4 regions of the Priestia sp. FSL P4-0332 genome follow, and region 2 is predicted to be linked to each of the others. Evidence: riboswitches for the same ligand, from Rfam matches in the RefSeq annotation. Region 2 holds a riboswitch; each other region holds the start of a gene.
What was found. A riboswitch is a leader RNA that binds a small molecule or an ion and turns the genes downstream of it on or off. The one in region 2 is predicted to bind cyclic di-AMP.

Region 1 (4,099 bases), 3.5 Mb from region 2:
GTACACAAGTTCATCCTTGGGAACGTGACCAATACATGAGCCAATATTAATTCCTAAAAGTCCGAGAGATCGTTTATACGTTCTCTCGGACTTTTTTGTTTTTCAAAATGAATAATATTCTGCATGCGTATATTAAATATCGAACTAAGCTGTTCATAAAACAAGTATAGCTGCCTGTCGTATAATTTACGGGAGGCTTTTTATTGTTTTGTTATATACAGGAAAGAATTTGGTTATATGAATTAAAAAGGATAATCTTTTTGTCTCATTGAATCTATATGTAAAAGTAGTGTATAACAGATAGAGAGATTGTTTATGTGTTCACTCTGCACTGTATTTCAGTATAACTTCAGAGAATTTTCAGCCAGGCACAGTATCGATAGAAAATACTGTTGGAGAGGAATGTAAGGAAAATGAAAGAAGGAAATTTCTTTAAAGGTTTGGTCATAGGAATTTTAATAAGCATTCCAATTTGGATTATTCTCATTGTTGTAGGTGTTCTTCTTTTTAAATAGGCTTATGACGATAATAGAATAGACAAAACTTTCCTTGTAGTGTATACTTTAAATGAAAATGATAATTATTATCATTTAATCAACGAATCAACACTCTGCATATAGCTGTCACTCCTTGAGAGCTATCCTTATTCAGTATTCTGTCTATAAAGCAGAATAACCCGTTGCCATTAGGCAGCGGGTCTTTTTTTTAGTGATTTTTCACCTGCTAGGCTAGTATACGTAGCACTTTTTGCCCCCGTGCATATGTTAACAATAAGGAGGGACAAGTAATATGAAAAAAATCTATCTTGATGCAGGACATGGTGGGGCAGATGCAGGAGCAGTTGGAGCGAATGGACTGTATGAAAAAAACTTAGTTTTAAAAATTCAACAATATTTAATAAGCTATTTAAATAGCACCTACAGTGACTTTACGATTAAAACCACTCGTACCACAGATACTTTTTTATCGTTATCTCAGCGCGCTTCTCAAGCTAATTCGTGGGGAGCAGATGCATTTATGTCTATTCACGTAAATGCCGGTGGAGGAACAGGGTACGAAGATTATGTTTACAGAAGCGCTAGCAATGCCAGTAAAACGTTTCAATCAATTGTCCACGGCCAAGTACAGCCAACGCTGCTATCGTATAATCATCCGAATCGCGGTCGAAAGTCAGCCAATTATGCGGTGCTTCGCTTAACAAATATGCCCGCAGTACTAACTGAAATAGCTTTTATTGATAACCGCACCGATGCAGCACTTCTCCAAAACGAAGCTTTTTTAAAAAGCATGGGTGAATCGTATGCAAAAGGAATTGCCGTCTATTTGAATTTACCCCGTCGTGCAGTTCCAAACCCAAATCCAACACCAACACCAAATCCATCACCTTCTGAACCAGGTACAAAAACGTATACGATCAAGCAAGGAGATACGCTGTACAGTATTGCACAGAAGTACAATATAACAGTACAAGCGCTTCAAGAAGCGAATACAGGGCTTTCTGATCCTTTAACACTACAGGTTGGAAAAACAATTGTTATTCCTTCAGGGACTTCACCAAACCCATCTCCAACACCACCTGCTGAACAATATCCACTTCCCAATGGAATTTTAAAGCAAGGTGATTCTGGAGAAGCCGTGAAACAGCTTCAAAGAGCATTAAACGCAGTTAATTTTAAAGTAGGGTCAGTAGACGGAATATATGGAGTTCAAACGAAAGATGCAGTAAGACGTTTTCAGCTTGTGTATCTTCCTTATGATGTAGATGGCATTTATGGTCCTCAAACGAAAAACAAGCTAGCAGCCGTTTTAAAAGCAAAAAGTTAAAGCAAAAAGGTCTTCTGTAAGCGAGCAGAAGGCCTTTTGTTTTTCTGTTAAAAGCGCCTTAAGTACTATTTTATGGTTTACGTAAAATAATGCTTTACAAACCATTTGTACGGGAGTATATTATCTAAGAACAAAGGATAGTTATGAAAGAAACATGTTATCGATCATACCCTTTAACCGAAAATTATATTGACCTGTTATCGCTTAATTCGTCAGAAGTGGGGGACCCAAATTTGTGCATTGTCACTTGGGGTGAATCCTTTTTTTAAAGGTAGGGCTACTCTCATAGCCCGAATCCGACAGCTAACCCCATAAGCGTTTTGGAGAGGAGGTTTAAGCTGTGTAAAAACGCTGAGAACCCTTAGTGTTTTTTTTGTGCGCTTTTTTAACATAAAAAGGTATTTTTTAGGAATGATATCACTTGTTCGTGAACTTGTAACGGAGCTTAGCAATGAATAGTAAATAGTAGCTAGGCAATCATCGGAGGGAAATTGCGTGAACTATTCAGTTCTCAAAAGATTATTGATTGGAAAGCCGCTTAAAACAAAAGAGTTAGGCGATCAAAAGCTTAGTAAGCTTAAAGCACTGGCTATTTTATCTTCAGATGCCTTATCTTCAGTGGCTTATGGAACAGAACAAATTTTGATTGTACTTGCAACAGTCGGCGTCCTTGCCTATTGGTATTCGATTCCAATTGCGATTGGGGTATTGGTACTCCTGACGGCTTTAATTCTTTCATATCGTCAAATTATTTATGCGTATCCGCAAGGCGGAGGAGCTTATATTGTTTCAAAAACCAATTTAGGAGAAAATCCTGGGCTTATCGCTGGGGGGTCACTGTTAGTAGATTATATTTTAACAGTTGCCGTGAGTGTTTCAGCAGGAACCGATGCTTTAACTTCGGCTTTTCCAACGCTGCATCATTACAATGTAGTAATTGCGTGTTTGCTGGTGATTTTTATTACTGTTTTAAATTTACGTGGTGTAACAGAATCCGCTTCTGTATTAGCTTATCCGGTTTATTTATTTGTTATTGCTCTTATTTTGTTAATAGCGGTAGGCTTGTTTAAAATAGCGACAGGTCAAGTTTCACCTGAGCTTCATCCATCTCTCGGTACAGTAGTGCCAGGTATTAGTTTGTTTTTATTATTAAAAGCTTTTTCGTCAGGCTGTTCGGCATTGACAGGTGTAGAAGCTATTTCAAATGCAGTGCCTAACTTTAAAGAGCCAGGTGCAAAAAATGCTGTTCATACATTAATGCTGATGGGCGGTATTTTAGCCGTTTTATTTTCGGGCATCACGTTTTTAGCTTATTGGCTTGGCATTTCTCCAAAAGCAGATGAAACGGTTGTATCACAAATTGCATCGAGTGTGTTTGGACGAAATGGATTTTATTATTTTATTCAAGGCACAACAGCTCTAATTCTAGTGCTAGCAGCGAATACGGGCTTTTCAGCTTTCCCTTTGCTGGCTGTCAACTTATCGTCTGATAAATACATGCCAAGAATGTTTCAAATTCGTGGCGATCGACTAGGCTATTCAAATGGAATTGTGACCCTTGGAATTGCTTCTATTGTCTTAATTGTAGCTTTTAAAGGAGCGACTGAACAATTAATCCCTCTTTATGCAGTTGGAGTGTTCATTCCATTCACGCTTTCTCAAACAGGCATGATTGTCAAATGGCTTAGAGAAAAGCCGGCCGGCTGGCAAGGAAAGCTAACCATTAACTTAATTGGTGCGCTTATTACCTTAACTGTGCTAATCATTTTGTTTACAACGAAGTTTTCACAAGTATGGTCCGTGCTCATTTTCTTACCGGTTATTGTCTATATTTTTCATCGCATTCATACGCATTATGAAGCGGTAGGAGAGCAGCTTCGCATTAAGCAAGGAGAAAAGATTGGAAAGCTTGAAGGAAGTGTGGTCATTGTTCCTGTAGCAGGAATGACAAAGGTAGTAGAAAATTCATTAAATTATGCAAGAACGATTGGCGATACCGTTATTGCAGTGCATGTGGCCTTTGATCGAGAAAGCGAAAAGAGAATGGAAGAGAAGTGGGAGAAGTGGCAGCCTGATATTCGTATTGTTACGTTTCATTCTCAATACCGCAGCTTAGTGCGGCCGCTGTTTCGATTCATTGATATGGCCGAGGAAAAAGCGCGGGAAAACAATATGGCTATTACGGTCGTTATTCCACAATTCATTACGAAAAAAAGCTGGCAAAATATCCTTCACAATCAGTCCAGTCTGCTGTTAAAAGCACATTTGCTTTACC
Region 2 (4,099 bases):
AACTAACTAGTGCAGCCAAAGGCGAAATACCCATATTTGTAGAAAATACTTTCGGTTCTACTACACGTCTTACTACCGTAATGACTCCAAATAGAATAAATAAGCCGATTGCTAATGAGTCATGCCCTTGCGTAAGAGCAAAAATTCCCCATGGAACGAGCACCGATCCTGTCCCAAGGATTGGTAAGATATCGACAATTACAATTAATAAACTAAGCAGCGCGGTATACGGAACATCTAATAGCCAAAGCCCTACATAAGCCATTACAAACGTCATGACACTTAAGATAATTTGTGCCTTAATAAAACCAACCCCCGCTTGGATAAGCTGAGTGATGACAACTTGTAGCTTATATTTCGTTTCTTCTGTTAAAAATGACTTAATTTTATTTTTAATAGCAGGCAGCTCAAGGCTGATAAATACAAGCGCTACTAAATAAATAAGAAACTCTAATAGAAACCCAGGAACAGTAGCGGCAAAGCTAATGATGATTTCTACGGTACTTTTTAATAGAGAATCTAATGAATTTACGGTCTTTTCAAGCGTGCGCTCGATAGAAGAAATCACTTCTGTAGGAAGAGCGTTTGAATAGTATTTCCACTTAATAATAGTTGGATAAATCGCGGTTTCATAGATTTCTTTTACAAAGGAAGGCGCTATTTTTGAAAGAGCAACCACTTGCGTAACGATTGTCCGAACAATAAAAAATCCAATAAGTATGAGCGAAACAACATATAAAATGAAGGTCATAAGCACTGCATAGACTCTCTTCATTTTAAAAGATTGATGCAATTTCTGAACAATACCCTCAAGTGCTAATGCTGTTAATAAAGCAAACACAATTGGTAAACTGTAAGGGATTAACAAACATACGATTATTATCGAGGCGATGACCCATATTCGCTTTTTCCACATACTCTACTATCCCCCTACTAGCTAAGCTATCTCTATATTTACTGATAAAGAAAGGAACCAGTGACTGCTTTATGTAAGAATAAAATTTGGATATTTTTATACCTGATGTTACATATTATAGGGTCAATTCCCATAATAATAAAGGAATTATTATGAAAAAAGCTACTTATTCTAATTTTTTGAATAGAATAAGTAGCTTTTTAATTTATAAATTAGCCGGCTCTCATGACCTCTGTACCTTTTTTAGGGTCAAATTTGCCTTCAGATTTAGACATCACAATTGCTGCTAGTGTGTTTCCTACTAAGTTAACAACCGTACGTGCCATATCCATGATTCTGTCTACTCCAGCAATGAAGGCTAATCCTTCTGCCGGAACGCCGATTGTTCCAAGAGTAGCCAGTAATACAACAAATGATGTTCCTGGCACGGCAGCCATTCCTTTAGATGTAACCATCAATACAAGAATGAGCGTCAGCTGTTGAACGATCGTTAAATCAATACCGTACACCTGCGCTAAGAATAACGCTGCAATCGCTTGATAAAGAACGGAACCATCTAGGTTAAATGTATAACCAATTGGTACAACGAACGATACGATAGCTTTTGGACAGCCCATCTTTTCAAGTTTTTCCATGATACGCGGAAGAACTGTCTCAGAACTAGATGTACTGTATGCTAACAACAGTTCATCTTTCATATAGCGGAATAAGTGGAAGATGTTAATTCCTGCCCATTTCGCAATTCCTCCCAATACAACAAGTAGGAAGAAAATTAACGCTAAGTAAACTAAGATAACAAGCTTTCCTAATGAAAGGAGTGAATCTAAGCCGAATTTTGAAACTGTTACACCAATTAAAGCAAATACACCAATTGGAGCCACTTTCATTACAAGGTTTACCACGTGAAACATTGCGTGAGAAACGCCGTCGAAGAATTGTACAACTGGCTTCCCTCTTTCCCCAATTGCCGCTACTCCAAGTGCAAATAACACTGTAAAGAAGATAATTGCTAGCATGTCTCCTTCAACAATTGACTGGAAAAAGTTTGTCGGAACAATGTGTAAGAAAGTTTCAGCCACTGACTTTCCTTCTTGCTGTTTGGATGTTTCAACGTATTGTGAAATATCACTCTTCTGTGCTGAATGAATGTCTACACCTTGCCCAGGATGAAAAATATTAGCAACCAATACACCGATTACAATTGCAAAAGTCGTAATAATTTCAAAATAGAGAATGGTTTTAACGCCGAGCTTTCCGACCTGTTTACCGCTCCCTGCTCCTGCAACTCCAACGACTAAGCTTGAGATAACAATTGGAATAACAATCATCTTAATTAATCTTAAAAATAGGTCTCCTAGCGGCTGTAGGTATGTTACTACACGCGGATCGTTAAACCAAATTACCCCTACAAGAACACCAAGGATTAAACCGGTAAAAATCTGCGTAGCCAAACCAAAACGAATTTTTTTCATAGATGTACCTCCCCAAAGATGTATGACATTTGTATATACTTTTCTGAAAAAACAAAAAAAGACTATTCTTAAGAAAGAACAGCCTTTTACTTACGCTATTTTGGGCTCTTTCTCTCAATAAAGCAAACGGGGTTAACTGTCGGATTCGGAATTGAGAGTTTCCTACCTTTTGTAAGGATTCACCCCAAGGCAGCTTTACTGCCGATAATGATTCCCCCGCTCTATACGATTAAGCTTATTATTCAGTTTTTATAAAATTAAAACGATCTATACGTTGTCATACGTTTTTTACAGTCAATAAAACTAAACAGAAGTCTTACTTTTACTTAACTTTATACTGCACAAATATTAATTTACTATTTTTCGACACGTTTTGTCAATACCCATGTTTGTAAAACGCTTTCAAAAGGCGATAATATATATTTATGCAAAAAAGCTATTGCAACATTGCAATAGCTTTTTCTTGCTCTTTGAGTCTCTATTAGAAGTTTAAGGGACTAAAGAACACGCGTGTTTATTTTATAAAAATACAAAATATAGAATAGCTGCTAAAACAATTCGATATAGTGCAAATGGTACTAATTTGATACGATTAATTAATTTCAGGAAAAAGCGAATAGATACCAGCGCAAAAATAAAGGCGCTGATAAAACCAGCAATAAAAAACGGTAGTGCATCTGATGTGAAATACTGCCAGTTTTTAACCAATGAAAGTCCACTTGCTCCTGCCATGATTGGCACTGCCATAATAAATGTAAAATCTGCGGCTGCCTTATGGCTCATTCCAAGAAGAACCCCTCCTGAAATCGTTGAGCCTGAACGAGAAAAACCTGGCCAAAGAGCAATACATTGAAACAGTCCTATACCCAGTGCTTGTCCATAAGATATTTGGTCCACCGTCTCTACACGCGGACGTTTAGGTCCAAACAAATCTGCTAGAATCATTAATACAGCTCCGACCACTAAGCCAATTAGCACCGTATTTAAAGAAAACAAATGTTCATCAATGTAATCATCAAACAAAAGTCCTAACACTCCTGCGGGTAACAGACCAACAATTACCTGCATTAAATTCAAGCGATTTGTCGGTCCAATTGGAGCAGCTGGTTTTTTTCCTAATCCTAATAAATTAATAAAACGATCTTTAAAGATAACAACTACTGCTAAGATCGACCCTAGCTGAATAACAATTTTAAATGTATTAGCTACTGGAGATGAAAATAATTCTTTTGAATTTAACCACAGGTCATCCACAATAATCATATGCCCAGTTGACGAAACAGGAGCAAACTCTGTTAAACCTTCTACAATCCCTAAAATGATTGCTACAATAATTTCCCACATAAAGCTATGTACCTTGCCTTTCTTTCAAATTAATAAGCTTATCGCTTCGTTTTACATGCTCAACTATTTTCCTATTTTGACACTTGCTTTTTTATCATAATTGTTAAAACTATGAAATACAATGTGTATTTGCAAAAAGATAAGAATCTTTAATAATTTGTAATAAAAACCTTACATGCTATAACCAAAAAACACGATATCAGCTTTTATTTATTTTAGAAATTAGTCACTATGTTCGGTATAAATTCCGGGCCCTTAGCTAAAAATGAATCATCTAGACTATTTTTCTTTAGTGTGAAAATATGACTAAATCATTATGTTTTTTCCATCTCCTTTACTGTTATCTATCATTTTAATCAACTAGTGC
Region 3 (4,099 bases), on a different contig from region 2:
TAATATAGAACGAGGAAAAATCTTAACAATTCTTAAGAAACTCTTATGTATCATTAATAAGTGTTTAGTTAAGCTAACTTCAGAAAAATTCACACTATCGCAATTACCTTATTTTACCTGGTAATCAATCTATAAACCTTCCCTAATTAGTAAAAACTATTAGTATGAAATTCTTTAACCTATTGAAAGAGAGAGCAGCAGAAGGCGTGAAGATTAAGCTTTCTGTGGATCGTTTTGGAGGAAATGATATGTCCCGAACACTTGTAAATGATCTTAAGAAAAACGGAGTTGAATTTACATTTAGTCGAAAAGCCAGCATGCAGCACTTTTTTTATAGTATTAATCATCGGAATCATCGAAAGTTTGTCGTAGTGGATGGAAAAGAAGCCTACCTCGGAGGTTTTAATATAGGAGAAGAATATTTAGGAAACCATAAAAAATTAGGCTATTGGCGTGACTATCATCTACGGATAAAAGGAGAAGGTGTTTTTGAAATTGAACAACAATTTCTGAAAGATTGGGAAGAAGATACAGGACAGCGCCTTTCTCCTCAACATGTTCATACCTCTGACTCTAACAGAGCGAACTATCAACTGCTATTTTCAACTGGGGAAGAACTTGAGCAAAAGGTAATTAAGCTAATTAATTGTGCCAGAACAAAGCTTACCATTGCTACCCCTTATTTTATTCCGAGTGAACGTTTAATGGATGCGCTTATTTCGGCAAAAGAAAAAGGCGTTTCAATTGATATTTTACTGCCGGACAATACCGATGCCTGGTTTACTAAACCACCTAGTTATCCTAAAACAGAGAAACTATTAAGCAAAGGCATTCGAATTTTCTTATATGAAAAAGGTTTTTTTCACGGAAAAGTAGTGATCATTGATCATACAGTAGCCAATATCAGCACAGCCAATTGGGACCCACGAAGTTTTTATTTAAACGATGAAGCTAGCTGTATCATTTATGATCGTGAGATAATTGCCTACGTAGAACGAGAAATTAATGAAGATAAAGCAAATAGTCGCAGATTAACCAAAAGAGTAATAGATGAAATACCTAAATGGGAACGTTCTCTCTAAAAAACACCGGAATGGATTTATTATTATTTTTGATAAAATACTCCAATTAGGTTTTTGATAAATAGTTCATTAAAAAAGAGAGCACTACTTTGTTGTAGTAGCTCTCTTTTTGACTTCAAAAAAACTTTAAGAAAGCATAATACAACTCGTTCGCATAAGTATACTTTTGTGAACGTTATTTACTTTATGGGGAAAAAATACATTAGAGATATGCAATAAAAAAGATGTTTTAAACCGTCTCTTTTTAGTTAACATACCTATTTACAAATTTAATATTCTGGCGTATAGTACCTAACGTACATATATAATCTTGCTATTTTTATACCTTTTATCGCTTAATCTGTAAGGAGTGGGGGACCCATTTTTGTGCTTTTGCACTAGGGGTGAATCTTTCTGGAAAGAAAGTAGGGCTACTTTGAAGGCCCGAATCCGACAGCTAACCTCATAAGCGTTTTTAGAGAGGGGTTGCTTTTATTTGTCCTGAAAAGAACACTAAGCAGAACCTTAGTGTTCTTTTTTGTGTTTTTTTTCTGCCATAGGGAATGATAAAAGTAAAATAATACAGTAAATGGTAAAGGTTTCAGGAGGAATTTAGATGAGTTATTCATCCATAAAGCGCTTGTTAATTGGCAGGCCACTTAAATCAAAAGAGTTAGGCGAACAAAAATTAAATAAGGTCAAGGCCCTAGCTATTCTTTCATCTGATGCACTTTCATCCGTGGCGTACGGCCCAGAACAAGTCTTAATCGTGCTTGCCACCATTGGAATGATCGCATTTTGGTACTCCATCCCAATTGGTATTGGGGTACTTATTCTTTTAACGGCACTTATTCTTTCGTATCGCCAAATTATTTATGCGTACCCAGAAGGGGGAGGGGCGTATGTTGTATCGAAATATAATCTCGGAGAAAATGCAGGTCTTATTGCCGGAGGATCTTTATTAGTAGACTATATTTTAACCGTGTCTGTAAGTATTTCCTCTGGAACTGATGCGTTAACGTCTGCTTTTCCTGTCCTTCATGACTACAAGGTCATCATCGCTTGCTTATTGGTTATTTTTATTATGATTTTGAACCTAAGAGGGGTAACAGAATCTGCGTCAGCATTAGCGTATCCTGTTTATCTGTTTGTTCTTGCACTACTTCTCTTAATAGGTGTAGGAATGTGGAAAGTAGCGACTGGTCAGGTATCTCCTAATGTTCATCCTGCTATTGGAACTGCAGTGCCAGGAATCAGCTTATTTTTACTACTACGCGCTTTTTCATCAGGGTGTTCAGCCCTTACAGGCGTAGAAGCTATTTCAAATGCTGTAACAAACTTTAGACAACCGGCTGCAAGAAATGCAGTACGTACGCTTGTTGCAATGGGTATTATTTTAGCTATTTTGTTTTCAGGTGTCATGTTCTTGGCTTATTGGTTTGGAATTGTGCCTAAAGCAGAGGAGACGGTTGTTTCCCAGCTTGCTTCCCAAGTATTTGGACGAAATGGTTTCTATTATTTTGCTCAAGGTACGACGGCTTTAATTCTAGTGTTGGCTGCCAATACAGGCTTTTCAGCTTTCCCTTTACTGGCTGTCAATTTAGCTGTAGATAAGTATATTCCGCGTATGTTTACGATGCGAGGAGATCGCTTGGGTTATTCAAATGGGATTGTGACACTCGGAATTGCCTCTATTGCGCTCATCATAGCGTTTCAAGGTAATACAGAACGGTTAATTCCTTTATATGCGGTTGGAGTATTTATTCCATTTACGCTATCTCAAACAGGCATGATTGTAAAATGGCTTAAAGAAAAGCCAGCTGGCTGGCAAGGGAAATTAGTGACCAATTTTATAGGAGCTTTGATCAGCTTCACTGTGCTACTTATTTTCTTTACAACGAAATTCTCGCAAGTATGGGCTGTTTTAATCTTTTTACCTCTTATCGTTTATCTGTTCCACCGTATTAAGAACCATTATGAAGAGGTAGGAAAGCAACTCCGTATCAAGCCGGGAGATAAAGAAGCAGTAGCTATAGAAGGAAATGTAGTCATTATACCAGTTGCAGGTTTAACAAGAGCTGTCGAGAATTCCATTAACTATGCAAAAATTATTGGCGACACAGTGATTGCTGTCCATGTGGCATTTGACCGTGAAAGTGAAAAGAGGATGGAAGAGATATGGAACGAACGATATCCGGATATACGCTTAGTTACCTTCTACTCACAATATCGAAGCTTAGTTGGACCTCTTTTACGCTTTATTGATCGTGTAGAAGAGCGAGCTGATGATAGTCATATGGCTGTCACGGTTTTAATTCCACAATTTATCACAAGGAAAAGCTGGCATAATGCATTGCATAACCAATCAAGCTTATTACTAAGGGCACATCTTCTTTATCGAAGAAACGTTATCGTGACAACGTTACCTTATAAATTCAAAAAATAAATTGGATAAATAGCCCATTGACATAAGTTGATGGGCTTTGTCTTTCTTTCCTATATAAACCATTAGTCTAACTATCTTCTTCTTACCTTTAGTGTAGAAACATTTTTATTAACTCAAACATAATAAATCAACATATTAATCTTTCGTTCCTAATATATCTGTATTTGGAGGCTCATATCCCATCATTCGTAACTTGGATACAATTTGTCCTTTATGATGAAATTCATGAGTAATCGTGTGCATAAGCAACTTATTAGGCGTAATTGATATTATTTCTGGTTCTTCTCTCCAAGGGATCTTTCTTTCGATTCGTTCATTTAATTGGTTCCCATATAGTTTATATACCTCATTTACAATAGAATCCACCTGTTCAAATCGTCCTTTTATTTTGTTGAAATTGAAATTATGTAGTTCCTTTCTAGGTGTAAGAGGTTTCTCTTTCTTTAATAAAACAAATGAGCCAAGCCAAGCATAATAACAATCTGCTATATGTACCAATGTGTTCCTTACACTTTGCCAAGCAAATCTGTTTTGTTGATTCAAACCATTTGGTTCTAACTCCTTACAAAAGTCTAACAGCGTTCCTCGAGTC
Region 4 (4,099 bases), 2.6 Mb from region 2:
AACGGAGTTGCGTCACCGAGTCCTTCAAAACCGGATCCATTGTTTGCTGCTGACGACGTAAATTCATACAGTGCCTGGCTTAACCCGTGAAAGCCTGGGTTTGATATACCTTCCATTCCTAAATGAGTAGTGAGCGCTACGGCGGTTCCCCCTAAAATTAGCAGCGGCTGCAGAATAAGCGTCACGGCAATGAGCTTCATTTCTTTTCCTTCAATTTTTTTACCTACGTATTCCGGGGTTCTTCCAACCATTAAACCTGATAAAAATACGGCGATGATGACGTACATCATGACATTCATAAATCCTGCTCCGACACCGCCAAATACGGTATTTAACATCATATTTCCAAGTGTCAATAACCCGGTAAGAGGCGTAAGGGTATCGTGCATGGCATTGACTGCGCCTGTTTCACTTGCTGTCGTCACGATGGCGTACAGAGTTGACATGCCGACACCAAAACGAACTTCTTTCCCTTCCATATAACCGCTCGCTTCATTCAAATGAAAAGCATCAAGTCTAGGGTTGCCACCCCACTCTGTTACAAACGCTGTACTTAAGATAACAATAAAGAGCATACTCATCGATATAAACAAGATGCGACCTTGTTTACGCTGTCCGATCATTTTTCCGTACGTAAAAGGAAGTGCGGTTGGCAACAAAAGCATAAGGACGATTTGTAATACATTGCTCCACGCATTAGGATTTTCAAATGGATGAGCTGAATTGACACCAAAAAATCCCCCTCCGTTGTTGCCTAGCTCTTTGATTGAAAGAAAAGAAGCAACTGGTCCCCTTGCTATTTGCTGGGATGCCCCTTCTAATGTATGGGCAGTCACCGTTCCGCTTAACGTTTGAGGAACACCTAAAAACGCAAATAAAATGCCTGTTATAAAAGCAATAGGAAGTAAAACATGCGTAATTGATTTCACAAAATCAACAAAAAAGTTTCCCATGTCCTTCCCTGCCAACCCACGAATAAAAGCGATTGCTACTGCAAGGGCTGTTGCTGGTGCAGCAAACATCATAAATACAACGGCGGCCATCTGCGAGAAATAAGACAAACCTGATTCACCGCTGTAGTGCTGCAAGTTCGTATTTGTCATAAAACTAATGGCCGTGTTAAAAGCAAGGGCCGGATCCATTCCTTTGATGTGGCTTGGGTTAAGCGGCAGTACCGCTTGAAACCGGAAGATAAGATACACCACAAAAATCATAAACGTATTCGCCAAAACGAGAGCAAGTGCATATTGCTTCCACGTCTGATTATGCCCTTTAATTCCTGCCGCTTTAAACATCACCGATTCTATCTTCCCTACCAAGCTAGTGTTTTTATCGTTTGAAAACACATTCGCTATATAAATACCTACGGGCTTTGCAATAAGCGCTACAAAAACAAGCAGCAGCGCAACTGATAGTAGAAAAATTCCCACGTTTTATTCCTCCGCTTATTAAAATTGTTCTGGATTTAACAGTACATATACTAAATAAATTAAAACGAGAACTGAAATACCTAACAAAATGAACGACATGTTCACTTCTCCTCTCTTTCGTCTACTACATGAGACGACCAGCAAATAATTCCGTACATAGCAGCTGTTAATATGGCAAGCGTTCCAAGCATGATTATATCCAAGTTGCTCCCTCCTAACTGTTTCTTACTACCCATGATTAAGCGTAGTGACTGTTTCTGTGCGTAAAGCATCACGCCCAAGTGAGCTAGCTGCGAAAGGTTATCTTTGATTGTTTAATCCTCACGTATTGTTGCTCTCGTTTTAAAAGCCCTACTATATCCTCTTTACGGTGCAGACATAACCTGCTCTCCTATTTTCCCCATTAAAAAAACCGCAGAAGAGAGTTCTCTTCCGCGGTTTAATGCACGACAAATAAGCCGTGATCGACACGAATTTTTTTACTCCCAAAACGCTTACGGAGTTAGCTGTCGGATTCGGGTTATGGAAGTAACCCTACTCAGTTAAGAGATTCACCCCTAGTACATACGTACAAAATATTGGGTCCCCCGCTCATAATTGATTAAGCGTATATTTGTTATTTAATTTTTAGACTTAATTATGGTTTTTACTGCTGCGTTTAAAACTTTGATTAGCTAACGTAGACAAATAGCGGTTTGCTAGATCAAAAGATTGCTGGTCGCACATTGCTCGGTATTCAATCAATTGAATCATTTGCTTAGATAAATGCATCTTGACGCTCCTTTCACCTATATTTTGAAAGGAGCGTACTATCCGCTGTTATAGAAAACGACCACGATTACACCATCCTCTCTCTTAACGCTTACGAAGTTAGCTGACGGGTTCGGGTCAAGAAAGTAACCCTACTCAATTAAGAGATTCACCCCTGATAATTGGGTCCTCCGCTCTTTCCTTCTCTTTCAGAAAAGACTCAGCGTTTCACAGTGGAACGTTTCATGAGAGTAATCTTACTCCTGTTAAAATTTACTGTCAACAACATTTTTTGAAATTTTAAAAGCTTTATTTTTCTATGTATATTCATTATTTTAAAATAATAGATTCGAAGAAAAAAAGGTTGTGACTGAATGTAGCCCATCTAAAGATGAACAAATGGGATACATGAGCTGAACCGCTTGTGACACCGCAGTTGATTTCTGTGCAAGACTTCGCTTTCCGCAGGAGGCTTCTTCTTGCCCTCCAATCAACTGCTAGAAGGATCTGAACAGGTGAAACCTACGTTCACTTTAACAAAAAAAACGAACCACTAATCAAACACCTTGATCAATGGTTCGTTTTTCACTTCGGCTAAAGTACGTTTGTCCCAGCCTTTTTTTTAACTCATTTTCTCAATTTCATTTACAAGAATTGAAATGGCATCCGTTTTTGTTGCTTCACGCATTGTACGCTTCATCGTACTTGCCTGCTGCTGAAGCTCATTTACTTCCCGCAAAAACACTTCTTTTGTTAACTGTTCTTCTTCCACAACCATACAGTAGCCTTTTTTCTTAAAGGACTGTGCATTTAAAATTTGATCTCCGCGGCTTTGTGCTTTTGACAAAGGAATAATCATCATCGGTTTATGAAGGGCTAAAAACTCAAAGATAGCATTTGATCCGCCGCGTGTAATCACATAATCAGTGGCCGCTAGAACATCTGGAAGCTGTTCATTTACATATTCTAACTGACGGTAGCCCGACTCTTTTTCAAGGCTTGTATCAACATTGCCTTTTCCGCACAGGTGTACAATTTGAAATTTCTTTTGCAGTTCAGGCAAGGACTCTCGAACAATTTCATTGATGCGACGTGCTCCTAAACTTCCGCCCATAATGGTTAAAATTGGGCGCTTATCATAAAAGCGAAGCCAGCTTTCCCCGTTCGCTGCGCTTCCGCTAAATAATTCTTTTCGAATAGGTGAACCAACAACCTGCACTTTTTCTTTTGGAAAATAGTTTGCCGCTTCATCAAAAGAAGTGAAAACTTTAGTGGCAAATTTCTGCGCAATTTTATTTGCCAGTCCCGGTGTTAAATCACTTTCATGAATGAACACGGGAATGTTTAGCGATTTAGCAGCCATTACAACAGGAACTGTGACAAAACCGCCTTTTGAAAACACAAGAGAAGGCTTTAACTTTTTCAGCACGCGACGTGCATCGCCAACTCCTTTTGCTACTCGAAATACATCTTTTACATTTTCCATATCTACGTATCGACGCAGCTTCCCGCTTGAAATCGCATGATATGGAACGTTTAATTTTGTAATTAATTCTTTCTCAATACCATTGTGAGAACCGACATAATGGATATCCCATTTTTCACTGTCTAATTCTTTCATAATGGCAATGTTTGGTGTTACGTGTCCAGCTGTTCCGCCTCCGGTAAAAACGATAACTTGCTTACTCATTTTTTCTTCCTCTCTTTACTTCACTTAATCGATCTGTTTTGACATCAATTTTTATCTGATCTTTTTAGCATGCAATCTGACATGTAAAACGATGGTTTTATTATAGCATTTTTCTTTTTACATATGTATGATAAGGCGTATAAAAGCATGCTATACTTTTCATAGGGAGTGATGATAATGAACAAATCTGTACCTGCAGTAAAAGGTGATACGGTGGATTCCGAAACGC

Region 1: linked by a shared signal. The riboswitch ahead of MKY06_RS20910 (APC family permease) and the one ahead of MKY06_RS02320 (cation:dicarboxylate symporter family transporter) in region 2 are both predicted to bind cyclic di-AMP.
Region 3: linked by a shared signal. The riboswitch ahead of MKY06_RS27155 (APC family permease) and the one ahead of MKY06_RS02320 (cation:dicarboxylate symporter family transporter) in region 2 are both predicted to bind cyclic di-AMP.
Region 4: linked by a shared signal. The riboswitch ahead of kdpF (K(+)-transporting ATPase subunit F) and the one ahead of MKY06_RS02320 (cation:dicarboxylate symporter family transporter) in region 2 are both predicted to bind cyclic di-AMP.

Annotation. Positions count from the first base shown of each region.
Region 1 is NZ_JBBOUA010000001.1:3,971,567-3,975,665, reverse strand. It holds gene glnA (type I glutamate--ammonia ligase) at 1-50, shown strand, start outside; gene MKY06_RS20915 (N-acetylmuramoyl-L-alanine amidase) at 790-1,824, shown strand; cyclic di-AMP (ydaO/yuaA leader) riboswitch at 2,016-2,157, shown strand; gene MKY06_RS20910 (APC family permease) at 2,320-4,099, shown strand, end outside.
Region 2 is NZ_JBBOUA010000001.1:426,826-430,924, reverse strand. It holds gene ytvI (sporulation integral membrane protein YtvI) at 1-916, opposite strand, end outside; gene MKY06_RS02320 (cation:dicarboxylate symporter family transporter) at 1,129-2,388, opposite strand; cyclic di-AMP (ydaO/yuaA leader) riboswitch at 2,495-2,634, opposite strand; gene MKY06_RS02315 (undecaprenyl-diphosphate phosphatase) at 2,908-3,732, opposite strand.
Region 3 is NZ_JBBOUA010000002.1:49,292-53,390, forward strand. It holds gene MKY06_RS27150 (phospholipase D-like domain-containing protein) at 165-1,082, shown strand; cyclic di-AMP (ydaO/yuaA leader) riboswitch at 1,405-1,549, shown strand; gene MKY06_RS27155 (APC family permease) at 1,678-3,507, shown strand; gene MKY06_RS27160 (DinB family protein) at 3,643-4,099, opposite strand, start outside.
Region 4 is NZ_JBBOUA010000001.1:3,041,598-3,045,696, forward strand. It holds gene kdpA (potassium-transporting ATPase subunit KdpA) at 1-1,424, opposite strand, end outside; gene kdpF (K(+)-transporting ATPase subunit F) at 1,449-1,529, opposite strand; cyclic di-AMP (ydaO/yuaA leader) riboswitch at 1,908-2,048, opposite strand; gene MKY06_RS15490 (hypothetical protein) at 2,064-2,201, opposite strand; cyclic di-AMP (ydaO/yuaA leader) riboswitch at 2,274-2,416, opposite strand; gene MKY06_RS15495 (undecaprenyldiphospho-muramoylpentapeptide beta-N-acetylglucosaminyltransferase) at 2,803-3,870, opposite strand; gene MKY06_RS15500 (CHY zinc finger protein) at 4,048-4,099, shown strand, end outside.